DNA from 3 places in the Faecalibacterium faecis genome. Region 3 is predicted to be linked to each of the others. Evidence: predicted binding sites of a transcription regulator. Region 3 holds the regulator's gene; each other region holds the start of a gene.

Region 1 (10,198 bases), on a different contig from region 3:
CTTCGTCCTGAAAGCTGATGTAGGAATTTTCTTCTTCGATGGAGGCAGAAACCGAAGCCTCAGCTGCGTTTGCAGTAACGGGCTTGAGAGATGCAGCACCAAAAACCACAGCCAAAGTCATAGCTGCTGCTGCGATATTTTTCAGGGTTCGCATCTCGAGTTTCATAAGACATCCTCCGTAAGCTTTTGTATATAAAAGCTTTTTTGCATTCATGTGAATGCGTACTGCAACGCATTTGCAACTCTTCCGTTTCAAATGTGTTACTCTTGTGCAACAAAAGTATCACAAGAGCATCTCTTCGTCAAGGGGTTTCTGTCGATTTTTTGAGAGAAAATGCAAAAAAATCAAAATTTCCCGTTCCGAAATCGTTTCACAAGCGCAACAAGTTCATCCAAGATACCGTAAATTTGTTACGTCCGTGTTGCGCTTCACCGTTTTCAGGATTGTTTCGTCACACTTAACGTGTTGCATTTTATTTTTCTACACCTTTTCTGCAATGTTTTTCATGCATTTTTCTGTATGTTTACTCGCTTATATGCATATTTCAAAGCGCACCAGACTTTTGTGTGCGCTTTTCCGTCCCACTTCCCTCCCGCAGCCCTTTTCTGGGCTGGAGCCGGCCTTTGGCTGTACTTTCTGCAACAAAAAACAGCACAGGCAGCCTTTTCAGGGCCATCTGTGCTGTGCCGTATTCCTTATATAAAAAGAAGAGCGGCTCCGAAGAGCCGCCCTCCCACAATTCAGGCTATGCTATAAAAAGATCTCGCGTCAGTCGATCACTGAGCAGCCTTTGCTGCCTCGATCTGCTTGATCAGTTCGGGAACTACCTTGAACAGGTCGCCCACGATGCCGTAGTCGGCAACACCGAAGATGGGTGCGCCCTCATTCTTGTTGACAGCGATGATGCACTCGGAGTCCTGCATACCAGCGGTGTGCTGGATAGCGCCGGAGATGCCCAGAGCAACATAGATCTTGGGGTGCACGGTCTTGCCGGTCTGACCAACCTGATGGTCAGCGGTCATCCAGCCTGCATCGGTGACGGCACGGGAAGCACCCACAACGCCGCCGCCCAGAGCAGCTGCCAGCTGCTCAGCCAGCTCAATGCCCTTGTTGACATCCTTGCTGATGCCGCGGCCGACAGAGACGATCACGTCTGCGCCGATCAGATCGACCAGCTTCTCAGCGGCCTTCTCAACGCTCAGGACCTCGGTCTTGATGTCCTCAGCAGCCAGAGCGAATGCGGGCTTCACGATCTGGCAGGCATCAGCCTTGGCCTGATCGAAGGGAGCCTTCTTCATAACACCGGGACGCACGGTGGACATCTGCGGACGGAAGCGGGGGCAGATGATGGTAGCCATCAGATGGCCGCCGAATGCGGGACGGGTCATCTTCAGGTTGCGGTCTTCCATATCGAACTTCTGCTTGGACAGGTCGATGGTGGAGCTCTCCTTCAGGAAATCAATGTACTTTGCAGTGTCGATGTCCAGATGGGTAGCATCAGCGGTCAGGCCGGTGTGCAGACGAGCTGCGCAGCGGGGGCCCAGATCGCGGCCGATGTTGGTTGCACCGATCAGCAGGACTTCGGGCTTGTACTCGTTGACCATGTCGCACACGACCTTAGCGTATGCATCGGTGGTGTAGTCCTTCAGCAGGGGGCTGTCGCAGACCATGACCTTATCGGCACCATAGCCGCCCAGTTCCTTGGCAATGCCTTCCACGTTGTCGCCCAGCAGCAGGCCGGTGACCTCGCAGCCCAGCTCATCAGCCAGCTTGCGAGCCTCGCTCACCAGCTCGAAATCAGTGGACATCAGTGCGCCCTGGCGCTGCTCGCAGAAGACCCATACGCCCTTGTATTCGTTAAAATCAGCCATTGTAATCCTATGCTCCTTTCATCAGATCAGGTGCTTCTTGGCCAGGATACCAGCCAGCTGTGCGGCAGTATCGTCGCCCTTGAGCATGGTGCCTGCGCCCTTCTGCGGAGGAGTGAAGGACTTAAAGACGTTCGTCGGAGAACCCTTCAGACCGATGGTATCGACCTCGATCAGCGGATCGTCCTTCAGTGCGTTGTAATCGAACACTTCCATCGGCTTGTCGTAGCAGGTGAAGATGCCGTTCACGCTCATGTAACGGGGCTGGTTCAGCTCCTTGATGCAGGTCAGCAGGCAGGGAGTCTGCACCTTGACCATCATGTAGCCGTCCTCCAGCATACGCTTCACGGTCAGGGTGTTGCCATCCTTCTGGATGTCAGCCACATAGGTGACCTGAGGCAGGTGCAGCTTCTCAGCGATCTGAGGACCGACCTGAGCGGTATCACCATCGATTGCCTGACGGCCGCAGAACACAACGTCCTCGGGGCCGACACCGATCTTGTTGACGGCAGCAGCCAGGATCTGGCTGGTTGCGAAGGTATCGGAACCGCCGAACTCACGGCCGGAGACCAGAACAGCCTTATCTGCACCGCGGGCCAGCAGCTCACGCAGCATGCCTTCTGCCGGCGGGGGACCCATGGTAACAACAACGACTTCGCAGCCGGTAGCGTCCTTGAGCTTCAGAGCAGCCTCCAGAGCGTTCAGGTCATCAGGGTTGGTGATGGTAGCCATCGAAGCACGGTCCAGAGTGCCATCGGGCTTGACGGACACCTTGCCGGAGGTATCAGGAACCTGCTTTACACAAACAATTGCTTTCATTGTAACTCTTGCCTCCCTTACTTCAGCAGCGCGCCGGAAATGACCATCATCTGCACTTCGCTGGTGCCCTCGTAGATCTCAGTGATCTTGGCATCACGCATCATGCGCTCGATGGGATAGTCACGGGTGTAGCCGTAACCGCCGAACAGCTGCAGGCAGCGGCGGGTCACATCGCTTGCGGTGCGGGCTGCGATCAGCTTTGCCTGAGCAGCCTCAACGCTGTAACGGACCTTCTTGCCATCCATTGCTTCCTGCTTCTTCAGAGCAGCAGCGTAGACCAGATACTTTGCAGCCTCAACGCGTGCCTTCATCTCAGCCAGCTCGAACTGGGTGTTCTGGAATGCGGAAATGCTGCGGCCGAACTGCTTGCGCTCCTTGACGTAAGCAACGGTCTCTTCCAGAGCGCCCTCGGCAATGCCCAGAGCCTGAGATGCGATACCGATACGGCCACCGTCCAGAGTAGCCATAGCCAGCTGGAAGCCGCGGCCACGCACACCCAGCATACGGTCAGCAGGGATGCGGCAGTCCTCAAAGATCAGCTCGCAGGTGGAAGAACCGCGGATGCCCATCTTGTCCTCAGCCTTACCGACGGAGAAGCCCGGGTCGGTGCGCTCCACGATAAAGGCGGAGCACTGCTTGGTAGGACGGCCCTTCTTGTCGGGCACGATATCGGTGACAGCAATAACGATAAAGACGTTTGCGTAGCCGGCGTTGGTGATGAAGATCTTGGAACCGTTCAGGATCCAATCACCGGTCTCGGGGTCCTGCTTTGCAAAGGTCTGCTGACCCTGTGCATCAGTGCCGGCACCCGGCTCAGTCAGGCCGAAAGCACCCAGCCACTCACCGCTGCACAGCTTGGGCAGATACTTTGCCTTCTGCTCGGGAGTACCATTTTCATAAATAGGAGCAGCACACAGGCTGGTGTGAGCAGAGACGATGACACCGGTGGTGCCGCAGACCTTGCTCAGCTCTTCCACTGCCATGACGTAGGACAGCACATCGCCGCCTGCACCGCCGACCTCAGTCGGGAAATAAATGCCCATCATGCCGAGCTTGCCCATCTTTTCGACGGTCTCTTTGGGGAAGTACTCTTCCGCATCAACCTTCTTTGCCAGGGGCTTGACTTCGTTCTCAGCAAACTCGCGGTACATTTTCTGTACCATCTGCTGCTGCTTGGACAGAGTAAAATCCATCGCTATATCCTCCTAACGGGTCTTTTTCATTTACCGGAATTGCCCGGTGCAAACAAATTCCTCCCGGCCGCGTTTCCACGGTCGGGAGAAACGTTTATCAGAATTTACAGCTGGTCAACAGGGGTCTTGGTGCGGTCTGCGTTGTAAACGTAGAAGCCCTTGCCGCTCTTGCAGCCCAGGTTGCCGCCGCGGACCATCTTACGGATCAGCGGGCATGCACGGTACTTGCTGTCGCCGGTTTCCTTGTACAGCACGTCCATGATAGCCAGGCAGATATCCAGGCCGATGAAGTCGCCCAGCTCCAGGGGACCCATGGGGTGGTTGGCACCCAGCTTCATGGCAGTGTCAATGCCAGCGATATCGGAAACGCCTTCCATCTTGATGAAGGCTGCTTCGTTGATCATGGGGATCAGGATGCGGTTGACAACGAAACCTGCAGCCTCGTTGACCTGAACCGGCTGCTTGCCGATGGCAACAGAGATCTCCTTGATCTTCTCAACGGTCTCAGCGGGAGTGTTGCAGCCTGCGATGACCTCGATCAGCTTCATGCGGTCTGCGGGGTTAAAGAAGTGCATGCCGACCAGCGGACGGCTAACACCCTTGCCGATCTCGGTGATGGACAGAGAAGAAGTGTTGGAAGCGAAGATGCACTCGGGCTTGCAGATCTTATCCAGCTCGCCGAAGGTGGTCTGCTTGACCTTCATATCCTCAAAAGCAGCCTCAACGACCAGATCGCAGTCAGCGCACAGGTCTTCCTTCAGGCCCGGGGTGATGGCAGCAACGATAGCGTCTGCCTTTTCCTGCGTCATCTTTCCCTTGGCAACCAGCTTCTCGTAGCCCTTCTTGATCTTTGCCAGACCATTCTCGGCCCACTCCTGCTTGATGTCGCACAGAGCAACGGTGTTGCCCTCAACCTGTGCAAATGCCTTTGCGATGCCCTGGCCCATGGTGCCAGCGCCGATAACACCGATCTTCATAGGAAACCTCTCCTTTAATATCAAAAATTATGTAGTAATGGATTAGTTGTTGGTGAACACTGCCTTGGGCTTCGGCTTCTCACGGCTCAGGAAGCAGGCCATGCCTTCCTTCTGGTCGTGGGTCTCGAAGCAGCTGCCGAACAGCTTTTCCTCGACCTCAACAGCCTTCTCGATGGGCAGGCTGATGCCGCCGTTGATTGCCTTCTTGCAGTTGCGTACAGCGATGGGTGCATTCTTTGCGATCTTGCCGGCCAGCTTCAGCACGTTCTCCATCAGTTCAGCCTGAGGATACACAGCGTTCACCAGACCAATGCGCAGAGCCTCGTCCGCCTTGATGTTCAGTGCAGAGTAGACCAGCTGCTTTGCCATACCCATGCCGACCAGACGTGCCAGACGCTGGGTGCCGCCGAAGCCCGGGGTGATGCCCAGACCCACTTCCGGCTGGCCGAACACAGCGTTGTCAGAGCAGATGCGGATGTCGCAGCTCATAGCCAGCTCGTTGCCGCCGCCCAGTGCAAAGCCGTTCACGGCTGCAATAACGGGGATGGGGAAGCTCTCGATCATCAGGAACACATCATTGCCCAGCTTGCCGAAGGCCTCGCCCTCTGCCTTGGTCATGGTGCTCATGGAACCGATATCTGCACCTGCCACGAAGCTCTTGTCGCCTTCGCCGGTCAGAACGATGCAGCGGACAGTCTCCTGATCCACAGCCTCAAAAGCTGCCTTCAGGTCTGCCAGAACTTCGGGATTCAGGGCATTCAGTGCCTTGGGGCGGTCGATGGTAATGATCTCAACTGCACCCTGCACCTCGGTTTTTACAAATGCCATTGTGAAAACCTCCTATTCAAATCTTATCAATTATCACAAACAGCCCCCGGACGGAGGAAAGGCTCTCCGGTTCCCTTCCCCGTCCGGGTCTGTCATTCAGTCAGGATTCCAAGAGGTGGAACTTAGTCCATCTCAACGATGGTAGCGCAGCCCATGCCGCCGCCGATGCACAGGGTAGCCAGACCCTTGTGAGCACCGCGATGCTTCATAGCATACAGCAGGGTGACCAGGATACGAGCGCCGGAAGCGCCGACCGGGTGGCCCAGAGCAATTGCGCCGCCGTTGACGTTCACCTTGCTCATATCAAAGTTCAGAGCCTGGCTGACAGCCACAGACTGAGCAGCAAATGCCTCGTTGGCCTCGATCAGATCCATGTCAGCAACGCTCATGCCGGTCTTAGCCATGACCTTCTTGGTAGCAGCGATGGGGCCCAGACCCATGACTTCCGGCTCAACGCCAGCCAAAGCACCTGCGACCCAGGTAGCCAGAGGCTTCACGCCCAGCTCCTTAGCCTTCTCCTCGCTCATGATGACCAGAGCAGCAGCGCCGTCATTGATGGCGGAAGAGTTGCCGGCGGTCACGATGCCGTCCTTGGTGAAAGCGGGCTTCAGCTTTGCCAGCACTTCAGGAGCGCTCAGACGGGGGCCTTCATCAGTATCGAACACGGTGTCGCCCTTCTTGCCCTTGATCACAACGGGAACGATCTCGTCCTTGAAAGCGCCGTCCTTGATGGCCTTGTCAGCCTTCAGCTGGCTGTTGTATGAGAACTCGTCCAGCATCTCACGGGTGATGGGGCTGTAGCCGTACTTCTTCTGATAGGTCTCGTTGGTGCAGACGTTCTCAGCGGTCATGCCCATGTGCTTGTTGAAGCCGCAGGCATCCCACAGAGCATCGTTGACCATGGTATCCACGATCTCGCTCTTGCCCATAGGAGCGCCCATGCGGTAGCCGTAACGAGCCTTCTGCAGTGCGAAGGGAGCCATGTCCATGTTCTCCATGCCGCCTGCGACCACGATATCAGCATCGCCAGCCTCGATCATCTGAGCAGCCATATTGACGCAGTTCAGACCGGAGCCGCACACCACGTTGACAGTGACAGCCGGGGTCTCGATGGGCAGGCCAGCCTTCAGAGCAGCCTGACGAGCGACGTTCTGGCCCAGACCGGCCTGAATGACGCAGCCCATGTAGACATGATCGACCTGCTCGGGAGCGACGTTTGCACGGTTCAGAGCTTCCTTGATGACGATGGAGCCCAGCTCAACTGCGGGAACGTTTGCCAGAGTGCCGCCGAACTTGCCAATAGCGGTACGGCATGCAGATGCGATAACGATCTTTTTCATGTGAATAGCCTCCTGAATTGTGTATGTGTTACTTTTCGTAAGCCATTTTTATCAAAACGCCCGTAAGCGCTTTTACAAATTAGGTCTCGGGGTCTTTTTTCTGCCGGATCAGCGCATACTTTTCGTTGACCGCCTTTTCCACATTGGGTGTGACGAACTTACCGATGTCGCTGCCGTAGTAAGCTGCCTCTTTTACAATGGTGGAAGAAAGGTAGCTCCACTTGATGCTCGTTGCCAGAAACATGGTCTCGATGCCGGGCATCAGTGCGTGATTGGTCTGCGCAAGCTGGATCTCGTTTTCAAAATCCGTCACCGCCCGCAGGCCCCGCACCATCACCGAAGCGTGCCGTTTCTTGGCGAACTCCACGGTCAGGCCGTCGAAGCTCTCCACCGAAACATTCTGGATGCCTTTGCAGCACTCCTTGAGCAGCTCTACGCGCTCCTCCACGGTGAAGAGCGGATTCTTTGCGCTGTTGTTGAGCACCGCCACGATCAGATGATCGTTGATCTTTGCTGCGCGCTTGATGATATCGAGATGCCCTTTTGTGACCGGATCGAACGAACCGGGATAAACTGCTGTTGCCATCGTCTGGTGTCCTCCTTGAGCGCTGTGAAAAGCGCGTTTTGGTTCTGCCATGATAGCACTTTCCAGTCTTGGGTGCAAGATTTTTGTGCAAGCTGTACGTTTTATCGTTAAAATTTAAACAATCAATGTCGTGCTGCATCGCAGCTGCCTGCTACGCTATAAGTAAACCATATCGTCAAAATTTTATCAAGTCCTTTTGCAAAGATTTTGGTTTTCCAGTACCAAACAATCGTCCAAAAACTCCTCGAATTTTGTCCATATTGCCAGTCGGTCAAAATTTTCTCGATAAACTATTGATTCTACACATTGTTAATGTTATAACTAAGTTGTGCAGATCTGCTGCCCTGTCCGACAGCTGCCTTCTGCTGGTTATCAGGATATCATCCGCCTGTGTCAGAGCTGTGTTCAAATTGCCAACAGGTGGTAAACATCCTGCAAAGATTTGTCCGTGCAGGAAGAGTAAATGATAAATTTACAATTCCTTTATGTTATTATAGGAGAGGATGGTTTATAATGGATTTTACGGAACTGTATGCTCAGAAGAAAATGACCGCCGCTCAGGCTGCCGCACTGGTCAAAAGCGGTGACTGGGTGGATTACGGCTGGGCTGTGAACACCCCTGTGGCGGTGGATGCCGAGATCGCAAAGCGTCTGCCTGAGCTGGAAGGTGTCAACTTCCGCGGCGGCATCCTGATGTGGGTGCCCGCGATCTTCCAGATCGACGATCCCGCTGCACACATGACATGGAACAGCTGGCATATGGGCGGCATTGAGCGCAAGGCCATTGCACAGGGCTTCTCCTTCTACTCCCCCATCCGTTATTCCGAGCTGCCCCGCTACTACCGCGAAAGCCCGGATCCGCTGGATGTGGCGGTGTTCCAGGTGACCCCCATGGACGAGCATGGCTACTTCAACTTCGGCCCCAGTGCATCTCATCTGGGTGCTGTGTGCGAAAAAGCCAAGAAGATCATCGTTGAGGTCAACAAGAACATGCCCCGCTGCCTTGGCGGCATGGAGAACTGCATCCACATTTCTCAGGTCACCGGCATCGTGGAAGGCGAGAACCCGCCCATCGGCCAGATGGCCGCTCCCGGTGCTGCTACCGAAGTGGATCTGAAGGTTGCCAACCTGATCGTTCCGCAGATCCCCAACGGTGCCTGCCTGCAGCTGGGCATCGGCGGTATGCCCAATGCCATCGGCAGCCTGATCGCACAGAGCGATTTGAAGGATCTGGGCGTGCACACCGAAATGTATGTGGATGCCTTTGTGGATATCGCCAAGGCCGGCAAGATCACCGGTGCATGCAAGCAGCTGGACAAGGGCCGTCAGGTCTACGCCTTCGGTGCCGGCACCCAGAAAATGTACGATTACCTGAACGATAATCCGGAGTGCATGTCTGCACCCGTGGACTACACCAACGATATCCGCAGCATCTCCGCACTGGATAACTTTATTTCCATCAACAACGCTGTGGACATCGACCTGTTCGGTCAGGTGAACGCCGAGACTGCAGGCCTCAAGCACATCTCCGGTGCCGGCGGTCAGCTGGACTTCGTTCTGGGCGCATACCTTTCCAAGGGCGGCAAGAGCTTTATCTGCCTGTCCTCTACCTTCTTTAATAAGAAGACCGGCCAGCTGGAGAGCCGCATCCGTCCCACTCTGGAAAACGGCAGCATCGTCACCGATACCCGTGCCAACATCCACTACCTGTGCACCGAGTACGGCTGCGTGAACCTGAAGGGCCTGACCACCTGGGAAAAGGCTGAAGCTCTGATCAGCGTAGCACATCCCGACTTCCGTGAAGACCTGATCAAGGAAGCCGAAAAAATGCACATCTGGCGCAGGAGCAACAAAATCTGATAAGTGCCGCGGGGATTCCTGCTGTCCGCGGCTGAAATGGAGTCTATCATGATGGACAAAAAGCCGCACATCAAGCCCTATCTCTACGGGATGTTGGCAGGATTTGGAGCGATCTCCCTGAGCATCATCTTCTTTTTCCTGATCTACCGCTTCGATGGTTTTGGCGATGCCATCTCCACGCTGACCGGCATTCTGATGCCATTCATCTACGGTGCCGTCATCGCCTACCTGCTCAAACCTGTGTGCAACACCATCGAGAGCTTTCTGCGCCGGTTCATCCCGGAAAAGATGCATGGTCTGGTCAATGTGCTGTCCGTTACGCTGACCATCCTGTTCGGCCTGCTCCTCATCTACGCTTTGTGCATGATGATCATTCCGCAGCTCATTACCAGCGTGACCACCCTGTACTACACTGCGCAGCGCAACCTCGCAAAGTTCGTGCAGTGGGCGAATCATGTGGAGTTCATTGAGAACAACCAGCAGATCATGGACATGCTCAACTCTGCTTATGCCACCATCAGCACCAATATCGATGATCTGATCAAGACCCGGCTCCTGCCCTCCATGCAGAACATCGTCAGCGGTGCCGCAGTGGGTGTGCTGAACGTAGTGACCATGGCCAAGAACCTGATCATCGGCATCATCGTGGCCGTGTATATGCTGGCCAGCCGCAAGCGCTTTGTTCAGCAGGCCAAGCTGGTGCTCTACAGCATCTTCAAGCCCCGC
Region 2 (10,198 bases), on a different contig from region 3:
TTTTGACCTGTTCGACGGTCTGATCCAGACCTACGTGTTCGTGTTCCTGACTTCGCTGTTCATGAAAGAGACCATGGGCGGAGAAGACTGATCCATTGATATTTACTGAATTTAAAAGGAGATTATTACTATGAATGGTTTGATTGCTCTGGGCGCTGGCATTGCAGCGCTGACCGGCATTGGCGGCGGTATCGGCATCGGCATCGCAACGGGTAAGGCAACGGAGGCAATCTCCCGTCAGCCCGAGGCATCCGGCAAGATCCAGACCAACCTGCTGCTGGGCGCTGCTCTGGCAGAAGGTACTGCAATTTTCGGCTTCGTCGTTGCACTGCTGATCATCCTGTTCCTGGGTCAGTAACGGAGGCGCAGACGAATGCTGAAGTTGGATATTAACCTGCTGTGGACCGTCGTGAACGTCCTCGTCATGTATGCGGTGCTGCGCAAGTTCCTGTTCAAGCCTGTTCAGGACGTGATCGCAAAGCGCCAGCAGATGGTGGACGCAAACCTGGCCGATGCGGAGACCTCCAAGAAGGAAGCCGCAGAGACCATGAACGCCGCACAGGAAAAACTGCGCAATGTGGACAATGAGGCCGCTGCCCGCCGCGAAGCCTACGAAAAGCAGGCTGAGGTCGAAAAGCAGCAGCTGCTGGCAGATGCCCGCAAGCAGGCAGACGCCATCGTGGCAGCCGGCAAGGCAAGCGCCGAGGCCGAACGCCAGAGCAAGCTGCGGGAAGCCGATGCCCAGACCACGGCACTGGCCCGTGCGATGTGCGAGAAGCTGCTGGCCCGCAATCTGACCGCCCAGGACGACGCACGTCTGCTGGACGATCTGCTGGAGAAAGCAGGTGCAGGCAATGGCAACTGAATTCAGTCGTGAATTTTTTGCGGACAACCGCATCGTCAAGGCCGAGCTGCGCAGCGCCCGCAAGCCCCGGGAAGAGGAGCTGAACCGGATCCGCGCCGAGGTACGCAAGCTGTATGATGCCACCGAGGTCATCCTGAACGTGACGGTGGACGAGAGCCTGCTGTCCGGCTATGTCCTGCAGGTGGGCGACCGTGTGTTCGATAACTCCGGCCGTCATCAGCTGGACAAGATGATGGAGGGCAAGCCCTCGCTGGCTACCCTCAAGACCCGCATTGAGGACTACAAGCCCGCCGAGACCTCTGCCGAGGGCGGTGTGGTCATCTCCTCTGCCGACGGCATCGTGCACGTCGAAGGCATGAACCGCGCCGTGTACGGCGAGATCGTCACCTTCGACAACGGTGCCAAGGGTATGGTGGAGAGCGTGGACCCCGAACAGCTGGGCATCATGCTGTTCGACGGAGCTGAGACCGTCGGTGTGGGCACCATGGTGACCCGCAGCGGCAAGCGTGCCGGCATCCCGGTGGGCGATGCCTTCCTGGGCCGTGTCATCAGCCCGCTGGGCGAGCCCATCGATGGCAAGGGCCCCATTGAAGCTGTGGGCTACAACCCCATCGAAAAGCAGGCCCCCGGCATTCTGGAGCGTCAGAGCGTGGATACCCCGCTCCACACCGGCATCCTCGCCATCGATTCCATGTTCCCCATCGGCCGTGGCCAGCGTGAACTGATCATCGGCGACCGCCAGACCGGCAAGACCTCCATCGCCACGGATGCCATCCTGAACCAGAAAAACACTGGTGTGCTGTGCATTTATGTGGCCATCGGCCAGAAGGCTTCTTCCATTGCCCGCGTGGCAGGCGATCTGCAGAAGCACGGTGCTATGAGCTACACCACCATCGTGGCGGCTACTGCTTCGGATTCCGCTCCCCTGCAGTACATCGCACCCTATGCCGGTACCGCACTGGCCGAGTACTTCATGAGTCAGGGCAAGAGCGTGCTGATCGTTTACGACGATCTGTCCAAGCATGCAGTGGCCTACCGTGCCATTTCTCTGCTGCTGCGCCGCTCTCCGGGCCGTGAGGCTTACCCCGGCGACGTATTCTATCTGCACTCCCGTCTGCTGGAGCGCTCCTGCCGGATGCGCGACGATCTGGGCGGCGGTTCCATCACCGCACTGCCCATCGTTGAGACGCAGGCAGGCGACGTTTCGGCCTACATCCCCACCAATGTCATTTCCATCACCGATGGTCAGATCTTCCTCGAGAGCGCTCTGTTCAATGCAGGCAACCGCCCGGCCGTCAATGTGGGTCTGTCGGTGTCCCGTGTGGGCGGCGCTGCCCAGACCAAGGCCATGAAGAAGGCCAACGCCAACCTGCGTATCGAGCTGGCACAGTACAAGGATATGGAGTCCTTTGCACAGTTCAGCTCGGATCTGGACGCAGAGACCCGCCGCCAGCTGGACCACGGCAAGGCTCTGATGGAAATGCTCAAGCAGCCGCTGTATCAGCCCAAGTCCGACGCCGAGCAGGTGGTCACGCTGGTGCTGGCTTCCCACGGTGTGCTGGACGAACTGCCCACTGCCGAGCTGCGCGCCAAAACTTCCGCATTTGTGCGTCAGTTCCGCGCGGATGTGTCCGGTACGATGGATAAGATCACCGCCACCGGCAAGCTGGAACCTGAAATGGTCGATGCCATCCTGAACGCCTGGAAAGCTTATGCGGGAGGCGACAGCCATGCCGTCCAGTAAGCTGCTGAAGGAGCGCATCGAGAGCATTCAGGACACCATGAAGATCACGAACGCCATGTACCTGATCTCCTCGTCCAAGCTGCGCAAGGCACGTAAGAACTACCAGAATGTATCGCCCTACTTCAACCGTATGCGCGATACCATTTCCCGCGTGGTGCCCCACCTGCCGGAAGAGCCGGTGCATCCGTTCTTCCACGAGCGTAATATCGCAAACCCCAAGCGGGCCTACATCGTGCTGACGGCAGATAAGGGCATGGCAGGCGCTTACAACCAGAACATCATCAAGTTCCTCAAGGAAAATGCGGATGAGAACGACCGGTTCTATGTGATCGGCCAGACCGGCTACCGCGCCCTGTACCACAAGGATCCGCGGCTGGTGGAGGATTTCCACTACGGTGCCACGGAGCCTACGCTGCAGCGTGCCCGCGATATCACGATGGACGCCATCGATGATTTCAAGACCGGCAAGCTGGATGAGATCTATCTCATCTATACCCGCATCGAGAATGCACTGACCAGCGAGCCCACCATGGTGCGTCTGCTGCCGCTGGACCGCGCCCATCTGCAGCCTGCCCCCAAGGGTCTGGGCGATCCGAAGGGCGATGTGGAGATGTTCCCGTCTGCATGGACGGTGTTTGAACAGATCGCGCCCATTTATATGCACGGCATGATCTTTGGTGCCATGACCGAGAGCTTCTGCGCAGAGCAGAGCGCCCGCATGACCGCCATGGATTCCGCCACCAAGAACGCCAACGATATGATCCGGGAGCTGCAGCTGGAATACAACCGCACCCGTCAGGGCTCCATTACACAGGAGATCACCGAGATCATCGGCGGTGCGGCTGCCGTGCAGAACCGGGCGGAATAAAACGTATTTACAAATTAGTATAGAGGCAATCGTATGATACAGGGAACTATTATTCGCGTAGCCGGCCCTGTGGTGGACGTGCAGTTCACCGCAGGCAAGCTGCCTGCCCTGCAGGAAGCGCTTACCGTGACCGCCGAGGGCACCGAGCGCACGATGGAAGTGACACAGCATGTCAACGAGACCACTGTGCGCTGCATCATGCTTTCCGCCAGCGAGGGTCTGGGCAAGGGCATGACCGTGACCGCTACCGGCCACGGCCTGACCGCACCGGTGGGCGAAGCCACGCTGGGCCGCATGTTCGACCCGCTGGGCAGACCCATCGACGGCAAGGGCTCTGTGGATGATGTGCCGCATTGGCCCATCCACCGCAAGGCCCCCAGCTTTGCAGAGCAGAAGCCCGCGACCGAGATCCTGGAGACCGGCATCAAGGTCATCGACCTGCTGGCCCCCTATGCAAAGGGCGGCAAGATCGGTCTGTTCGGCGGTGCAGGCGTCGGCAAGACCGTGCTGATCCAGGAACTGATCCATAACGTGGCCACCGAGCACGGCGGCTACTCCATCTTCACCGGCGTCGGCGAGCGCTCCCGCGAGGGCTGCGACCTTTGGGGCGAGATGAACGAGTCCGGTGTTCTGAATAAGACCGCACTGGTCTTTGGTCAGATGAACGAGCCCCCAGGAGCACGTATGCGTGTTGCCGAGACCGGCCTGACCATGGCAGAGTACTTCCGTGAGGAGACCCACAAGGACGTGCTGCTGTTCATTGATAACATCTTCCGTTTCGTGCAGGCAGGCTCCGAGGTGTCCGCTCTGATGGGCCGTATGCCTTCTGCTGTGGGCTACCAGCCCACTCTGGCCAACGAGCTGGGCGCTCTGCAGGAGCGCATCACCTCCACCAAGGAAGGCTCCATCACCTCTGTGCAGGCCGTCTACGTCCCCGCCGACGACCTGACCGACCCGGCCCCCGCCACCACCTTTGCACATCTGGATGCCACTACCGTGCTGTCCCGTAAGATCGTGGAGCAGGGCATTTACCCGGCCGTGGACCCGCTGGCATCCACCTCCCGCATTCTGGAAGCGGATATCGTGGGCGAGGAGCACTATCGCGTGGCCCGCAAGGTGCAGTCCATTCTGCAGCGCTATCAGGAACTGCAGGACATCATCGCCATTCTGGGCATGGACGAGCTGGACGAGAACGACAAGCTCACCGTTGCCCGCGCCCGCAAGCTGCAGAAGTTCCTGTCCCAGCCCTTTGCTGTGGCCGAGAACTTTACCGGCCTGAAGGGCAAGTATGTGCCGCTGCAGGATACCGTGCGCGGCTTTGCCGCCATTGTGGACGGCGAGGCCGACGATCTGCCGGAGTGGGCTTTCTTCAACGTTGGTACGCTGGAAGATGCCCGCCAGAAGGCAGCGGAAAAGCTGGCTGAGGAAAAGGGCGGTGCCGTCTGATGAACAAGTTCATGCTGAACATCACTGCGTCCAGCGGTGAGTACTATCAGGGCGATTGCGAAGACCTTGTGCTGCCCATCAGCGATGGCGTGTACGGCATACAGGCTGGACACAGCCCGGTACTGGTGGCCATCCACATGGGCATCCTGCACTTTGAGGTGAACGGTGAAAGCCGGGACATCCTGGTAGGCGACGGCATTGCCGAGGTGACGCCTGCCTATGTGATGGTGCTGGTGGACAGCGCCGAGCGCCCGGAGGATATCGACAAGAACCGTGCCGAGGCTGCCCGCATCCGTGCCGAGGAGCGTTTGCAGCATCAGCAGAGCATGCATGAATATTATCAGAGCAAGATCGCGCTCGACCGTGCGATGCAGCGCCTGCAGGCCGCTGCAAAGTACCGGCGCTGAGAATGAGCCGCGTCTGCCAGGACCAGATCTGAAAAAAGAGCATCATTTGTATCCATTGAGGGTGCAAAGTGATGCTCTTTTTTGTTTCAGGCTGTTCCATGGAACGCAGCTTTCGTGTATAATAAGGTCAATGCAACCCCGCGTGTTGTGCGGGAAAGGAGGAGGTTTTCCATGATCCAATTCGGCCTGCGTCTGCATGACGCGGAAAAGCTGCCCGTTGAACAGGTGCTGCCGCTGGTGCGCCAGAAAGGCTTTACCTGCGCCCATGTGGCCCTGAGCAAATCCTTCAAGGAGCTGCCCTGCACCCCCAGCGCCCTGACCCCCGGCTATGCGCTGTATCTGCGGCATCTGTTTGAGAAAAACGGCATCGACATTGCCGTGCTGGGCAACTACCTGAACCTTGCCCACCCGGATGCGGATGCCCTGCACGCCATTCAGGAAAAATACTATGCGCACATCCGCTTTGCAAGCCTGCTGGGCTGCGGCATGGTGGGCACCGAGACCGGTGCGCCCAACGCGGAGTACAAATTCTGTCCGGAGTGCCGCAGCGACGAAGCCCTTGCTACTTTTATCCGGAACTTCAAGCCGGTGGTGCGCTGTGCCGAGCAGTACGGCGTGACCATTGCTATTGAGCCGGTGGTCAAGCACATCGTGTACGATGCCAGACGCGCCCGCACTGTGCTGGACGAGATCGGCAGCCCGAACCTGCAGATCCTGTTCGACCCCGTCAACCTGCTGAACATGGAAAATGTGGACCGCCGCGAGGAAGTGTTCGCCGAGGCCATCGAGCTTCTGGGCAAGGACATCGCCATGATCCACTTCAAGGATTTCCTGCGCAAGGATGCGGGCGGCCAGCTGGCTGCTACGGGTGCAGGGCAGGGCGGTATGGAGGACTACCGCACCATCCTGCGGTTTGCAAAGCAGGAAAAGCCCTATATCTTTGCAACGCTGGAGAATACCACCCCGGAAAACGCGGTGGAATGCCTGAACTACCTGAAAAAGCAGTACGACGAGTGCTGAACACTTTATAACAAGAAAAACATCTGCAAGCTTTGCCCGGAATGGGGCAGCTTGCAGATGTTTTTTGTATCAGATGAAGTTTATGGTTCGGCCTTTTACAAATTGCAATTAAGAAGTAGTTTCGCTGAAAATGCCCAGAACGAAAGCGGAGGACATTAAGATCATTCCAGATTCAGCTTATGTTCCATCAGCCAGCGGGTCAGCAGAAAGTATCCTGCGGCAAAGGCGATGCTGACCGCCAGCCCGAACAGGGTGGTGAACGCACTGGGCGCAGCAATAGAAACATCTACACCGCCAAGGGTGGGATCGGAAACAGCCTGCAGCATGTCGGCACTGCTGACACCGGAGCTCAGCCAGTTCTGCAGGAAGGACAGCAGGAAAAATGCCAGAATACCGGCCGGGACCATGTGCTTTTTGAACTGGTGGCCGATCATGCAAGCGGCATAGATGCACAGGATGCTGGACACCAGTGCCACCAGCCCGTTCAGCGTTTCAAAGACCAGCCAGAGCCACCCGGAGCTGCCGGTCATGCGGAAGATCTCCACCACTTTCTGCCACAGCTCCGGCAGCTGCTGCAGGGCCGCGCTGTTCAGAGACAGAGCCAGCAGCATCGCCGCAAAGGAGAAAATACCCACGATGCTGCTGCAAAGCATCCACACCACGCTGGAGATCAGCTTGGAAAGGATGAGCTGGCTTTCCGTCACCGGCAGGGTGTGCATCAGGTAGCCTTCGCGGCCCAGCAGATTGCGGGTGAAGCGGGTCACAATGGTCATCACGGACACCACTGCCACCGCAACGGCTACGATCATGTAGGCGAACAGCAGCAGAGATGCAAAGTTGTCCTTGGAAGAGCTGCGCAGGGAAAAGCCGCTCAGCACTGCCAGCGCAACAAGGGCCAGATACAGCCCGCCGTAGGTGCGGCCGGTGGCCTTGAATTCATATTTTAACAGCTGTTTCAGCATTTGAATACCTCCCGGAAATATGCATCCACGCTCATGCCCTCGGTCTCGCGCAGCTCTTCGGCATTGCGGTGGGCGAACACCCGGCCATCCTTCAAAAAGACGGCTTCGTCCAGAATTGGCTCGATATCGCCGATGAGGTGGGTGGATAGAATGACGGTCGCATCCCGGCTGTAGTTGTTCAGGATGGTGCTCAGGATGTAGTCCCGGGCGGCAGGGTCCACGCCGCCAATGGGCTCATCCAGTAGGTAGAGCTTTGCGGCGCGGCTCATGGCAAGGATCAGCTGCACCTTTTCCTTGCTGCCCTTGGAGAGGGTCTTGAGCCGTGCCTTCGGTTCCAGTTCCAGCCGGGCCAGCATTTCGTTTGCCTTAGCGGGGTCAAAATCGGCATAAAATTCGTGGAACATTTCCACCAGCTGCTCCACACGCATCCAGTCCGGCAGCCAGTCGGCGTCCGGCAGATAGGACACGATAGCTTTGGTGTCCGGCCCGGGGGTCATGCCGGCGATCCGGATGCTGCCTGCACTGGGCTGCAGCAGACCGTTCGCCAGCTTGATGAGGGTGGTCTTGCCGCTGCCGTTGGGGCCAAGCAGCCCCACGATGCGGCCAAAGCCGATGTGCAGGTCTACATTTTCCAGTGCGGTCTTATCCTTCTGGTAGCACTTGGTCAGTGCTTCACAGCTCAAAAGCTCATTCATTGCGGTCCTCCTTTGCGTCCCAGTGTTCCAAAAGCGCGGCTGCCTGTGCGGGACTGTAGCCGATGCCGCGCATCTTTTCCAGAAAATCCGACGCCAGCGTCCGGGCGGTGTCGGCGCGAAGCTGTTCGATCAATGCAGTATCCTCCGTAACATAGCGGCCTGCAGTGCGTTCGGTGTGCACCAGCCCTTCCGTCTCCAGCTGGGCAAGGGCCCGCTGCATCGTGTTTGGGTTCACCCCGGCGGCTGCGGCCAGATCACGTACCGAATCCAGATGCCCGCCCGGCGGGTAGGTGCCGGCCAGGATCCGGGCCTTCAGCCGTTCCACAAGCTGGGCATAGATCGGGCGGCTGGCATCAAACTGTTCGCCCATGGTATCATCTCCTTGTCTTGCTGTATTAAGCGCTTGATACAATAATACACGATTTGCTCTGTTTGTCAAGGGGAAAAAGAAAAAACACCATAAAACTGTGGGAAATTGAAAAAAGTGCCCATAAAACACTGCACATTGATAAAAAATTACAATAAATTCAAACAATTTCACATTGCAAAGCTTTTGACAATGTGCTATGCTGAAAAACAGAGAGCTCCGCCCGGAAAGCGGCGGAAAAGAGATTTGGAGGAAAAATAACTATGGCTGACCGCATCGTTCTGAATACCATCTCCTACCATGGCCACGGTGCCATTGAGAACATCGTTCCCGAACTGACCGCCCGCGGCTACAAGAAGGCATTCGTCTGCTCCGACCCCGACCTGATCAAGTTCGGCGTCACCAAGAAGGTCACCGATCTGCTGGATGCTGCAAACTTTGCCTATGCTGTTTACAGCGAGATCAAGCCCAACCCCACCATCGCCAACGTGCAGGACGGCGTGGCCGCTTTCAAGGCTGCTGAAGCTGACTGCATCGTGACCATCGGCGGCGGCTCCTCCATGGATACCGCAAAGGCCATCGGCATCATCATCAATAACCCCGAGTTTGCGGATGTCCGCTCTCTGGAAGGCGTTGCTCCCACCAAGAAGCACGCTGTGTTCACCATCGCTGTTCCCACCACTGCCGGCACTGCTGCTGAGGTCACCATCAACTACGTCATCACCGATGTGGAGAAAAAGCGCAAGTTCGTCTGCGTGGATACCAACGATATCCCCGAGATCGCCGTGGTCGATCCCGATATGATGTCCTCCATGCCCAAGGGCCTGACCGCCGCCACCGGCATGGACGCTCTGACCCACGCTATCGAGGGCTACATCACCAAGGGTCACTGCGTCATCTCCGATATGTTCCATCTGGAAGCCATCAAGCTCATCAGCCAGAGCCTGCGCGGCGCAGTGCAGAATACCCCGGAAGGCCGCGAGGGCATGGCTCTGGGCCAGTACATCGCCGGCATGGGCTTCTCCAATGTGGGTCTGGGCATCGTCCACTCCATGGCACACGGCCTGTCCGCTCTGTACGACACCCCGCACGGTGTGGCCTGCGCCATCCTGCTGCCGGTGGGTCTGGAGTACAACAAGAGCGTCGCTGGTGAGCGCTACCGCGCCGTGGGCAAGGCCATGGGTGTTGTGGGCATCGATGAGATGAACGATGTGGAAGCCGCTGACGCCACCATCGCCGCCGTCAAGCAGCTGAGCGCAGACGTGGGCATCCCCACAAATCTGCACGGCATCCTGAAGGAAGAGGATATCCAGTTCCTCGCCGAGTCCGCATTTGCGGATGCCTGCCGTCCCGGCAATCCCCGCGACACCAGCGTGGAGGAGATCGTGGAGCTGTATAAGAGCCAGCTGTGATTCCGCTCTGTAAATTCAAGCTGTAATTTTGAGCCCTGCTGTCCTTCGGGATGGCAGGGCCTTTTTCTAAGATGTATCTGAAAACAAAGCAACAGACTGGATCTTCGTCTTTTCAGAGATGCCCGGAGAGCCTGCCGCGTCGCAGAGTGACAAAATTTCTGCACGGCTCTTGTACACAGCGCCCAAAACGGGTACAATCAATGCAGTAAGAAAAAACTGGAAGCGAAAGGAATCTTATGACGCTGAACTTCTATACTCTGGGTGTTATTTATCTAGTATATTCCTTTTTGGGCTGGGTGGCTGAGACGGTAGTCGCGACCATCCGGGGCGGAAGGTTTGCCAACCGCGGTGCGGCGGCAGGCCCGTTCTGCTTTATCTACGGTACCACCGGCGTGCTGCTGGCCGTGAGTTT
Region 3 (10,198 bases):
TCATTGTCGCCCAGCAGCACAGCGCCCTTTTCAAGATAGAGGGTGGTGTTGCTTTTCAGGAACAGGCTGCAGGTGCGGTAGCGGCCTGCGGGCACATACACCGTGCCGCCCTTGGGGCAGGTGGAAAGAGCCGCCTGCAGCTTGAGGGTGTTGTCCGTGGTGCCGTCGGCCACCAGACCGTAGCGGGAAGCATCCACAAAGAAGGTCTCGGCCTCGGTGGTAAAGGTGCAGGTCAGGCTTTCGCCCTCGGCCTGCACACCCACCGTGTACTCCGTACCGGGCAGCAGGGAGAACAGGGAGAACACGTTGGTCTGGCAGGCTTCGTAGACGGTCCTTCCGTTCAGGGTAACGGTGAACGGGTGGGCCGGACGATAGCACAGGCCGTTTTCCAGCTCGAAAACAGCGCTGCGCGTCATGGAACGGATAAGCGACAGATTCATGGGAGAACCTCCTGATGGTTTTGTCTTGCCCAAATGCCTTGGGCATGGTATGATGAAAAAGAACCCTCTCAGTCAAACCCTTTGGGTTTGCCAGCTCCCCCGAAGGAGGGAGCTTTTATGGAGCGGAACGGTCAAATGCATAAAACCTCGCCCTTTGGGAGAGGTGGCATCGCGCAGCGATGACGGAGAGGGTTTTCCCTCGGAAGATGATGAGAAGTGTATTATGAGATCAGAACGTGAAAAGATCACCGGCAAGGTGGCCGCTGCCACCCTGCGTCTGAATGCGAACCGCTACGAGCTGCCGCCGGATGAGGACACCTGCTATCTGCTGCTGGTGTCGGAGGGCAGCGTCACGCTGGAATACGAGGGCGGGAATGTGCTGGTAAACCCCGGCAGCGCCGTGCTGCTTGGCCCCGGCGGCTGCCGCTTTGCACAGACCGGCAGCGCCGTGCCGCAGATCGTGGGGTGCCACTTTCCGCTGGGGATGCTGCATGATTTGAAAAACACAGCCGGGCGGGATTTCGGCCGCCTGTTTGCGCCCGGGGAGCGCACAGTGCTGTATGCACCGGTGCAGTGGCAGAGCCGCATCCGTACCCTGCTGGAAATGATGGCCAGCGCCAGCACCGAGCAGGATTACCCCGGCCCGCTGTACCTGCTGCTGATCCTGCACTATGTGGAGCAGGAGTGCATTGCCGAGAGCAGCGCTGTGGCGCGTCCCCACAACGAAACGGTGGAGCAGATCTGCGCCTACCTTGCGGCCAATTACCGGCAGAAGTTTTCCCTCACCGAGGTGGCGGCGCAGTTTTATCTTTCGCCCTACTACCTGAGCCGTTTGTTCCGGCGGGTAACGGGCCAGTCCATCGTGGATTACATCAACAACCGCCGCATCGAAGCGGCCCAGAAGCTGCTGGAAACAACTGAGCTTTCCATCAGTGCGGTGGCCGAGCAGACCGGCTTTGCCAGCGCCGCCCATTTCCGCCGGGTGTTCCGCGAGGTGATGGGTACTGGCCCACTGCAGTACCGCAAAGGACATAAGAAATAAGAAACACCCCCTGCGCCATCTACGGGAACGGCACAGGGGGTGTTTGTTTGTATCAGATAATCTTATGCTGTGCGGGGAAAGGGCTTAGCCCTTGACGGCACCGGCAGAGATACCTTCAACGAACTGGTCCTGTGCACAGAAGAAGACGATCAGCTGCGGCAGGATGGAGATGAGGGACAGAGCAAGGATCTTGTTCCAGGCGAAACCGGTATCACCGTCCATGGACAGCTTGACGAACAGGGACATCGGGTACTTACCGGGAGTGCTGACGTAAAGCAGCGGACCCATGAAGTCGTTGCAGCTCCACATGAACTGGAACAGTGCGCAGGACACCAGAGCGGGGCCAAGCATGGGCACGATGACCTTGTACAGGGTCTGGAAGGAGGAGCAGCCGTCGATGGCAGCGGCTTCGTCCAGATCACGGGGGACATTGCGCATGAACTGCACCAGCTGGTAGACGAAGTAGGTCTCGGTCGCAAATGCGCAGTGCACCCAGATAGCCAGATAGAAGGGGCTGTCCAGCCAGCCGAACTTGTTGTACAGCAGGTACTGCGGCACATTCAGAACGACCTGCGGCAGGAACAGGGTGGCCAGCATGATGTTGAACATCAGCTTACGGCCGGGGAAATCGAAGCGGCCAAAGCCGTAGGCAGCCACACAGGCGGAGACCACCGTGCAGATCACCTTGGGGATGACGTAGCTGTAGGTGTTCAGCATGGCCTGCAGGATGTTGATGGAACCGCCGAAGTTGTTCAGAGCGCCGCGGTAGCCATCCAGAGTGGGGTGCTTGATCCACAGGCTGATGCCTGCAAAGATCTCGCTGTTGTCCTTAAAGGTAGCGCTGATCATCCACAGCAGGGGATAGATCATGATGACGCCGACCAGGATCAGGACGAAATACTTGAAGAAGGTCGCGATTTTGTTCGATGCTTTCATTCCCATACTGGTCACCTTACCTTTCGTCAGAGTAGTAGACCCACTTCTTCTGGCTGGTGAATGCAATGATCGTCAGGATGCAGACGATGATGAACATGATCCATGCCAGAGCGGATGCCATACCCATGTCATAAGACTTGAATGCGTAGTTGTAGACCAGCAGAGAGATCAGCGTGGTGGAACCACGGGGGCCGCCGTTGGTGATGATGTAGGGGCCATTGAACTCCTGGAAAGCCTGGCAGATCTGAGTGACCAGATTGTAGAAGATGATGGGGGTGATCATCGGAACGGTGATGGAGAAGAACTGACGCCACTTGCCGGCACCATCAATGGTAGCGGCTTCGTACAGGTCTGCAGGCACGCCCTTCAGAGCGGCCAGGAACAGCACCATGGCAGAACCGAACTGCCAGATACGCAGGAAGCAGATGATCCACAGCGCGTAGCTGGGGTCAGACAGCCACTCGGGGCCCTGCACCAGACCAAAGGTGACAGCGCGCAGAACGGTGTTGAGCAGGCCGTCCACACTGAATACAGCCTTCCACAGAACGGCGATAGCAACAGAGCCGCCCAGAATGGAGGGGATGTAGTACACAGTACGGAACAGGTTGACGCATGCGATCTTGAAGTTCAGGATGTATGCGATGAACAGCGCAAAGACCAGCTTCAGAGGCACGGTGATGAAAGCGTACTTGAAGGTGATGAGCAGTGCCTTGGTGATCTTGGTGGTGGTAAAGGCCGTGATGTAGTTGGCCAGACCAACGAACTGGGTGCCGCTCTTGAAGAAGTTCATATCGGTGAAGCTGTAGTACAGCGACTGACCGAAGGGAACTGCCTTAAAGACGACGAAGCCGATGATCCAGGGGATCAGATAAAACAGACCCTGATATTTGTCCAGCCATTTCTGGAACGGGGTGCGCCCGATGGCGGGAGCATTGCTTTCTTTCATCTGGGAAATCCTCCTTTTTAAGGAATTTCGGAGCATGAGACGGACGAAGGGGTAACAGACTGGATACAGCTTTGTCAAGATTTTGTAATATATCTCTGACAAAAAAGGGGCATCTGCCGGTCGGGCGGCAGGTGCCCCTCAGGTTCAGTCAAAGGGTGCCCTTTTCTGTGCGTGACCGCACACGGCGGCACTCAAAAATGGAACTTAGCCGATGGTGTAGCCAACAGACTCCATGCCGTCCAGCAGGGTGTCAACAACGTCTGCGCCGGCAACGCCGTCGTAGTCAACGGTATCGAACACTTCCTGATAGATGCCGGTGCCGGAAGCCTTCAGGTCGTTGTTCTCGAACAGGGGATCCAGCTTGTTGGTGGTGAAGGCCATGACCTTGGCGTTTGCCTCAGCCACCAGATCCTTGACAGCGCCGGCAGCCTGAGCAGCAGCCAGACCAGCCTTGGAAGCGGGGATGCCGCACTCGGAACCCATGATGGAAGCGCCCTTCTCCTCGTTCAGCAGGAAGTTGATCAGGGTAGCAGCCTCGGCAACGCACTTGCTGGTCTTGGTGATGGCCAGACCCATGGAGACCTTGGAGAAGCCGCCGTTGTTGTCGCCGAACTTGATCTCTTCGCCAACGGTGAAGCCGTCCTTGTTGGCATCATCCAGAGCGGAGGAGTACTTGGAAGCAGCGGAATCCCACTCGAAGATGCCTGCGATCTTACCGGTGATCCACTCGTTGGACTGGTGGGTAGCGGTATCAGAGTTTGCGGAGTAGTAGGTCTTCAGGTTCATCATGACGTGGCCATCCACCAGGCTCTTGATGAAGTCGATGCCCTCAGCGATCTCGTCCTCGGTGTAGTTCAGGGTAGAGGTGACGGGGTCAGCCCAGTCCTTGCCGTACTTGGACTCGAGGTAGAAGACCATCAGTATCATACGGTCGTATGCGCCCAGATGCATGGGGTAGTAATCGTCGCCCAGCTTCTCCTTGAATGCCTTGCCGGCAGCCATCAGATCATCCAGAGACTTGGGAACTTCGGTGATGCCAGCCTTGTTGAAGGTGGTCATGTTCCAGAAGAAGATACGGCCGGTCATGGAAACGGGCACGCACTGCTGGCTGTTTGCAACGTAGCAGGCGTCCATGGCAGCGTCATCCCACTGGGTCAGATCCAGGAACTTGGAAACAGTGTTCAGGTCCACGAACTTGCTGCCATCAGCAGAGTAGTTGTACAGCCAGTTCCAGTTCACCTGGCACACATCCTGTGCGTTGCCAGCGATGAAGGCAGCTGCCATCTTCTCTTCCCAGCCGGACCATGCGGCGAAGGTGGGCTCGATGGTGATGTTGGTGTGCTCAGCCTGGAACTCCTTGATGGCGTTCTGGTAAGCCTCGTGACGGCTGTCGCCGCCCCACCAGCTGATGGTCATGGAAACAGGGCCGTCAGACAGTGCCAGGCTCTCGTCTGCAGAAGCAGCGGGAGCGGAAGAAGCGGTGGAAGCAGCAGAGCCGGATGCAGCAGAGTTGCCGCCGCAGGCAGCCAGAAGGCCGGCAGCGCCCACAGCGCCGGTGACCTTCATGAAATCACGACGAGAAATTGCCTTGCTCATTTTTGTTCTCCTCCTAAATACAGAAAACATCATCTCGAACGGGGGTCTGCACATACCCCGTTGTATACAATTATGATAACAAAACAACAACCAAAAAGAAAGACGCAAATTGCAGATATCTAAACAAAAAACGTACAAATATTGCTCTTGTTTCCGCGCAAGAATTGACGCCTTCGCTGAAATGAATAAACTTGGCTCGAAAAACTGTGCAACATGTATACTTCGCTATTTTGCATAGAAAACTGGGATGCATCATAGGAGGAACGTCGAATTTTGCAATAATTTTGTAAACATTCCGTTTCAGAACGTGGAAACGTTGCATACATTGTGGACGAACAACAGCTTAAAAAGCCCGGATGGGAGTCTTTGAACTGATATATCAATAGCGCAAAAAATGTGCACTCTGATATATCAATTGTTTGCGGCGGGCATCCGGCACCGGTCTTCGGGCATGGAAATCGGTGCTTTTTCGCCCTTTGGGGGGGTGAAGAAGCACCGACAGCGACATATTTTGCGCTGTTGTGTGGACTGCGCCTGTGGGCCGGGAATAAAAAAGAAAGGCTGCCGTGTCGTTGAACACAGCAGCCTTGTATACAAGTTTATTCAACCCGCGAAGCAGCTTTTTCGGCGTAGAACGCGCGCTTTGCCTTGAAATAGCACTGGGGGCACATGCTCACGTACTGCACATCGTTTTCCAGATCGATGGCCACCTGCTCGCCCTCAAAGACGAATCTGCCGTTCACCCTGCGGCAGTTGCAGATGGCCTTGCGGCCGCAGGTGCAGATGGTCTTCATCTCCTCGATGGTGTGGGCCAGCTCCAGCAGGCGGGTAGAGCCGGGAAAGCCCTTAAGCGAAAAATCTGCCCGCAGGCCGTAGCAGATCACCGGAATGTTCAAATCCACCGTTACCATGAACAGCTGTTCTGCCTGCTGCGCAGTGAAAAACTGGCTCTCGTCGCACAGCACGCAGGCCAGCGGCGCACCGTCAGCGTTGGCCGTGCGCACGGCCTCGAACACGTCCGTCTCCGGCGGGATCAGCAGATCAGCCTTGCGGCGCACGCCCAGACGGCTCACCAGCTCACCGCCGCCCTTGGTGTCCACCTGTGGCTTGAGGATCAGCACCCGCATCCCCTGTTCTTCGTAGTTGTGGGCTACCTGCATCAGGGCGGTGCTCTTGCCGCTGTTCATCGCGCCGTAACGGAAATACAGTTTTGCCATTTGAAAAACTCTCCTTACAGAACGAACCCTCTCAGCCAAAGCCTGACGGCTTTGCCAGCTCCCCCGATGGGGGAGCTTTTCTGTATCTTCCGGGCAGGCTGTCCCTGCGCCGGAGAAGCAGAAACTTTCCCGTCCCCACTCACAAAGCTCCCCTTTCGGGGGAGCTGTCGAGCGTATGCGAGACTGAGAGGGTTCAGCGGCATCTCAGGCTTTAACTGAGAGGGTTCTCTTATTACTTATAATAGGTACGTTCAGTCCTGATTGCGCAGGCGGTAGCCAAGGCTCATCAGGCTGTCGCCCAGATGGACGTTCTCCACCACCACATCGGGATACGGCACAGAGAGGTCATAGTGGGAGAAGTTCCAGAAGCCCTCGATGCCCAGATCCACCAGACGGCCGCTGACCTGTTCCGCACCGTCGCGGGGCACACAGAGCACTGCGACCTTGGGGTGATGCTCGGCACAGAAAGACTCCAGCTCGTCGATATGGCGGATCTGGATGCCGCTGATCTCCTTGCCCACCTCGCTCTGTGCCACATCAAAGGCGGCGATCAGGCGGTAGCCGTTGGTATCGGTGGTGATAAAGCGGCTCACTGCCTTGCCCAGACGGCCGCAGCCGATCAGGATGGTGGGCAGGCGGTCACCGTTGCCGAACAGCAGGCCTTCCAGAATGGAGAGCAGGTTTTCCACCGAGTAGCCAATGCCCTGCCGGCCATTCACATCGCCGATGCAGTTGAAGTCCTGCCGTACCTGCGAAGCGGTGGTGCCCATCTGAGCAGCCAGCTCGCGGGAAGAAATGCTGTTGATGCCGTCCGCCTGCAGAGAGCACAGATAGCGGTAATATTTGGGAAGACGCTTGATAACGGGAAGCGAAGCCCTTGCAGGAGTGTTCATAGAATACTTTCTCCTTTCGCTCTATCGCAGTACTTGCCGCAGCTGCCTGCTTTACAGATGCGGCACAAAGAAACCCCGATCCGTTTACGGGTTCATATTGCAGATATTACAGTCAATTATTTAAAGTATACTGCACCGATGGAGAATGTCAAATCATTCTCAAAAAATTTTTATGAAATGTTACCGCTTTTTTGCTGCAGCGGGTCTGCATAGCCCGGCACAGGCTGGGGAATGCTGACAAAAAACGCAGGAGGAAAGCACATGAATGATGAAACGCAGCAGACCGACGCGCGTCGGCTGGAAAAGGAAGAGATCGAGGATCTGGGCACGGTCACGCTGGCCCGCGGCGGGCATGTGATCCACTGCCTGACCGTCATCGGCCAGATCGAAGGCCATTCGGAAGCGCCGCAGGGCCAGAAGACCACGAAGTATGAGCATGTCATCCCGCAGCTGGTGGCCGCGCAGGAGGACCCCCGCATCGAGGGCCTGCTGGTGTTGCTGAACACGGTAGGCGGGGATGTGGAAGCGGGCCTTGCGCTGGCAGAGCTGATCGCCAGCGTGTCCAAACCCAGTGCAACGCTTGTGCTGGGCGGCGGGCACTCCATCGGTATCCCGCTTGCCGTCAGCGCCCGGCGCAGCTTCATCGTGCCCACGGCCACCATGACCGTGCACCCGGTGCGGCATTCCGGTGTCATTCTGGGGGTGCCGCAGACCATGCGCAGCTTTGAGCAGATGCAGCAGCGCATCACCGGCTTTGTGGCGGCCCACAGCGGCATGACCGAAAAACGCTACACCGACCTGATGCTCCACACCGGCGAGCTGGTGATGGACATGGGCACCGTGCTGGATGGACGCCGGGCCGTGAAGGAAAAGCTCATCGACGAGCTGGGCGGGCTTTCGGATGCGCTGGCGTGGCTGTATAAAGAGATTGAACGCAAATGAAGGCCGATTTTGTACAACAATAGGTTTGCCATTTTCTTCCCTGCGTGGTACAATAATAAAATCAAATAGTGTGTCTACTACAAACGCGGGGAACAAAGAAACATGGCAACAAAAAAACGTAAAACGACAACACGGCGCGCAGCATCGCGCAAAAAACGCGCAGAACAGCGGCTTCCGGCGGGGCTTGGCACCCTGTTTGCAGGCCTTTTGCTGGTGGTGCTGGCCTTTGTGGAGGGAGATTCGGCATGGAAGGCCCTGCACGATGTGCTGTTCGGACTTTTTGGCTGCGGCAGCTTTGTGCTGGGCGCGGCAGTGTGCTGCCTTGCTGTGCAGTATACCCGGGGCGAAGACCTTCTGCCCAAGATCTTCAAGCTGGTTCTTGGGCTGGTGTTTGCCTGCGGCACGATGATCGTTTTTTCCGATATCCAGCCGCAGGGCATGTCGGCATTCCAGATGACAGCTGCCTGCTACGCAAACGGCGTGAATGCATGGATCGGCGGCGGTGCGCTGGGTGCACTGCTGGGCGGCAGCCTGCTGCTGCTGTGCGGACGGCCTGCGGCAACCCTTATCATGATCGTGCTGGCACTGTGTGTCAGCCTGTACATTTTTGATTTGACCCCGGCAGAGGTGTGGCAATGGCTGTGCGCTGCGTTTGGCGGCGTGCACGCAAAGGGTGCGGCCATGGCGCAGCAGAGCGCAGCCCGCCGCGCTGAACGTGCCGCTGCCCGCGCGGCAGAAGCCGAGGCTGAGGAAGACTACGACGAAGCAGAAGATGAATACCGGGATGAGGAAGATGCCGAAGAGGAGATGGAAACTCCGGCTTTCCGCATCGGTGTGCCGGACTGGCTGAACGGCATCCGCCACTGGGGCCACAAGGTGACCGAAGAGATGGAGGCGGAGGAGCCGGAGGCCGCCCCGCAGCCGGAGCCGCCCGCAGATACTTCCGGCCAGCCGCTTGCCCAGCCGGAGCCTGCCGCCCCGGCCATCACGCCGGTGCAGGTACGGGTATCCCGGCCCCGGGCTTCCTTTGACGTAGACCTTGGCCCCGACCACACTGAGGTGAAGGAGGGCGGCAGCGAACCCATCGAGCCGCTCATCGTGGGCCCGGGCGGCACCTTTGGGCAGAACCCGCTGCGCCCGGCCCCCAGACCTGCCCCGCAGCCCATCGTACAGGACGCGGTGGAGACCGATGCATCCGATTTCTTTGCAAAAGCTGCACAGCCGGTGCAGCCTGCGGCAGCGGAAAGCTTTGATACTCCGGTCATGACCCCGGCAATGCCGACGGCCCAGCCGGAAAGCCCGGCAGCGGCAGTCACGCCGGAGATGCCCGCCGTGCCCATCCAGCCCGCAGTCCCGGCGGCACCCGCCCGGGTGAGCGCCGAAAACGCCGTTGCCATGCGCGGCACACCCGACGAGGACGGCTGGATCAGCATTACCAGCGAACCGGTGGAGGAAAAGGATATTAGCACGCTGGTGGCAGCGGCAATGGAAAAGCCTGCCGCTTCCGAGCAGGCCGCGGCAGCGGCCCCTGTGGACGAGACCGAACCGGTGGATACTTATCAGTACCAGTATCCGCCCATTGAGCTGTTTGAAAAATCGCAGGACGAGACCGACCCCGGCGCGCAGGAAGAGCTGAAAGCCAACGCCCAGAAGCTGGTGGACACGCTGGAAAGCTTTGGCGTGCGCACCCGTGTGCTGGATATCTCCCGCGGGCCGTCCGTTACCCGGTACGAGGTGCAGCCCATGGCGGGTGTCAAGATCAGCCGCATCACCTCGCTGGCAGACGATATCGCCCTGAACCTTGCGGTGGCGGACGTGCGTATGGAAGCACCCATCCCCGGCAAGCCTGCCGTGGGCATTGAGGTGCCCAACCACAAAAAGACCCCGGTGTATATTCGCAGCGTGTTCGAGAGCCAGAGCTTTTTGCGCATGACCTCACCTCTGGGCATTGCGCTTGGTAAGGACATTGCCGGTGTGGCACAGGTGGCAGACCTGTGCAAGATGCCCCATCTGCTCATTGCAGGCAGCACCGGCAGCGGTAAATCCGTGTGCGTGAACAGCATCATCATGAGCCTGCTGTTCCGCTCCAGCCCGGAGGACGTGAAGCTGCTGCTGATCGACCCCAAGGTGGTGGAGCTGGCCGAGTACAACGGCATTCCCCACCTGCTGATGCCGGTGGTCACCGA

Evidence for each region. The regulator Rex, encoded in region 3, represses fermentation and respiration genes when NADH is low (regulators of the CRP and FNR family bind a similar motif). The targets are predictions, from matches to a motif close to ATTGTTAANNNNTTAACAAT.
Region 1: the regulator Rex is predicted to act here: its motif matches at 7,918-7,937, upstream of WMO17_RS00575 (butyryl-CoA:acetate CoA-transferase).
Region 2: the regulator Rex is predicted to act here: its motif matches at 8,549-8,568, upstream of fucO (lactaldehyde reductase).

The regions. Positions count from the first base shown of each region.
Region 1 is NZ_JBBMEP010000001.1:124,945-135,142, reverse strand. It holds gene WMO17_RS00615 (CAP domain-containing protein) at 1-166, opposite strand, end outside; gene acrA (acryloyl-CoA reductase electron transfer subunit beta) at 778-1,872, opposite strand; gene acrB (acryloyl-CoA reductase electron transfer subunit gamma) at 1,894-2,688, opposite strand; gene WMO17_RS00600 (acyl-CoA dehydrogenase family protein) at 2,706-3,881, opposite strand; gene WMO17_RS00595 (3-hydroxyacyl-CoA dehydrogenase family protein) at 3,986-4,858, opposite strand; gene WMO17_RS00590 (enoyl-CoA hydratase-related protein) at 4,901-5,686, opposite strand; gene WMO17_RS00585 (acetyl-CoA C-acetyltransferase) at 5,809-7,026, opposite strand; gene coaD (pantetheine-phosphate adenylyltransferase) at 7,106-7,612, opposite strand; gene WMO17_RS00575 (butyryl-CoA:acetate CoA-transferase) at 8,126-9,472, shown strand; gene WMO17_RS00570 (AI-2E family transporter) at 9,521-10,198, shown strand, end outside.
Region 2 is NZ_JBBMEP010000016.1:30,109-40,306, forward strand. It holds gene WMO17_RS09365 (F0F1 ATP synthase subunit A) at 1-91, shown strand, start outside; gene atpE (ATP synthase F0 subunit C) at 131-358, shown strand; gene WMO17_RS09375 (F0F1 ATP synthase subunit B) at 374-865, shown strand; gene atpA (F0F1 ATP synthase subunit alpha) at 855-2,609, shown strand; gene atpG (ATP synthase F1 subunit gamma) at 2,596-3,477, shown strand; gene atpD (F0F1 ATP synthase subunit beta) at 3,511-4,923, shown strand; gene atpC (ATP synthase F1 subunit epsilon) at 4,923-5,330, shown strand; gene WMO17_RS09400 (sugar phosphate isomerase/epimerase family protein) at 5,502-6,350, shown strand; gene WMO17_RS09405 (hypothetical protein) at 6,512-7,312, opposite strand; gene WMO17_RS09410 (ABC transporter ATP-binding protein) at 7,306-8,007, opposite strand; gene WMO17_RS09415 (GntR family transcriptional regulator) at 8,000-8,377, opposite strand; gene fucO (lactaldehyde reductase) at 8,638-9,786, shown strand; gene WMO17_RS09425 (putative ABC transporter permease) at 10,023-10,198, shown strand, end outside.
Region 3 is NZ_JBBMEP010000019.1:25,746-35,943, forward strand. It holds gene WMO17_RS10240 (glycoside hydrolase family 28 protein) at 1-440, opposite strand, end outside; gene WMO17_RS10245 (AraC family transcriptional regulator) at 664-1,482, shown strand; gene WMO17_RS10250 (carbohydrate ABC transporter permease) at 1,567-2,418, opposite strand; gene WMO17_RS10255 (carbohydrate ABC transporter permease) at 2,435-3,364, opposite strand; gene WMO17_RS10260 (ABC transporter substrate-binding protein) at 3,569-4,960, opposite strand; gene WMO17_RS10265 (thymidine kinase) at 5,560-6,177, opposite strand; gene WMO17_RS10270 (redox-sensing transcriptional repressor Rex) at 6,429-7,070, opposite strand; gene WMO17_RS10275 (ClpP family protease) at 7,332-8,012, shown strand; gene WMO17_RS10280 (DNA translocase FtsK) at 8,115-10,198, shown strand, end outside.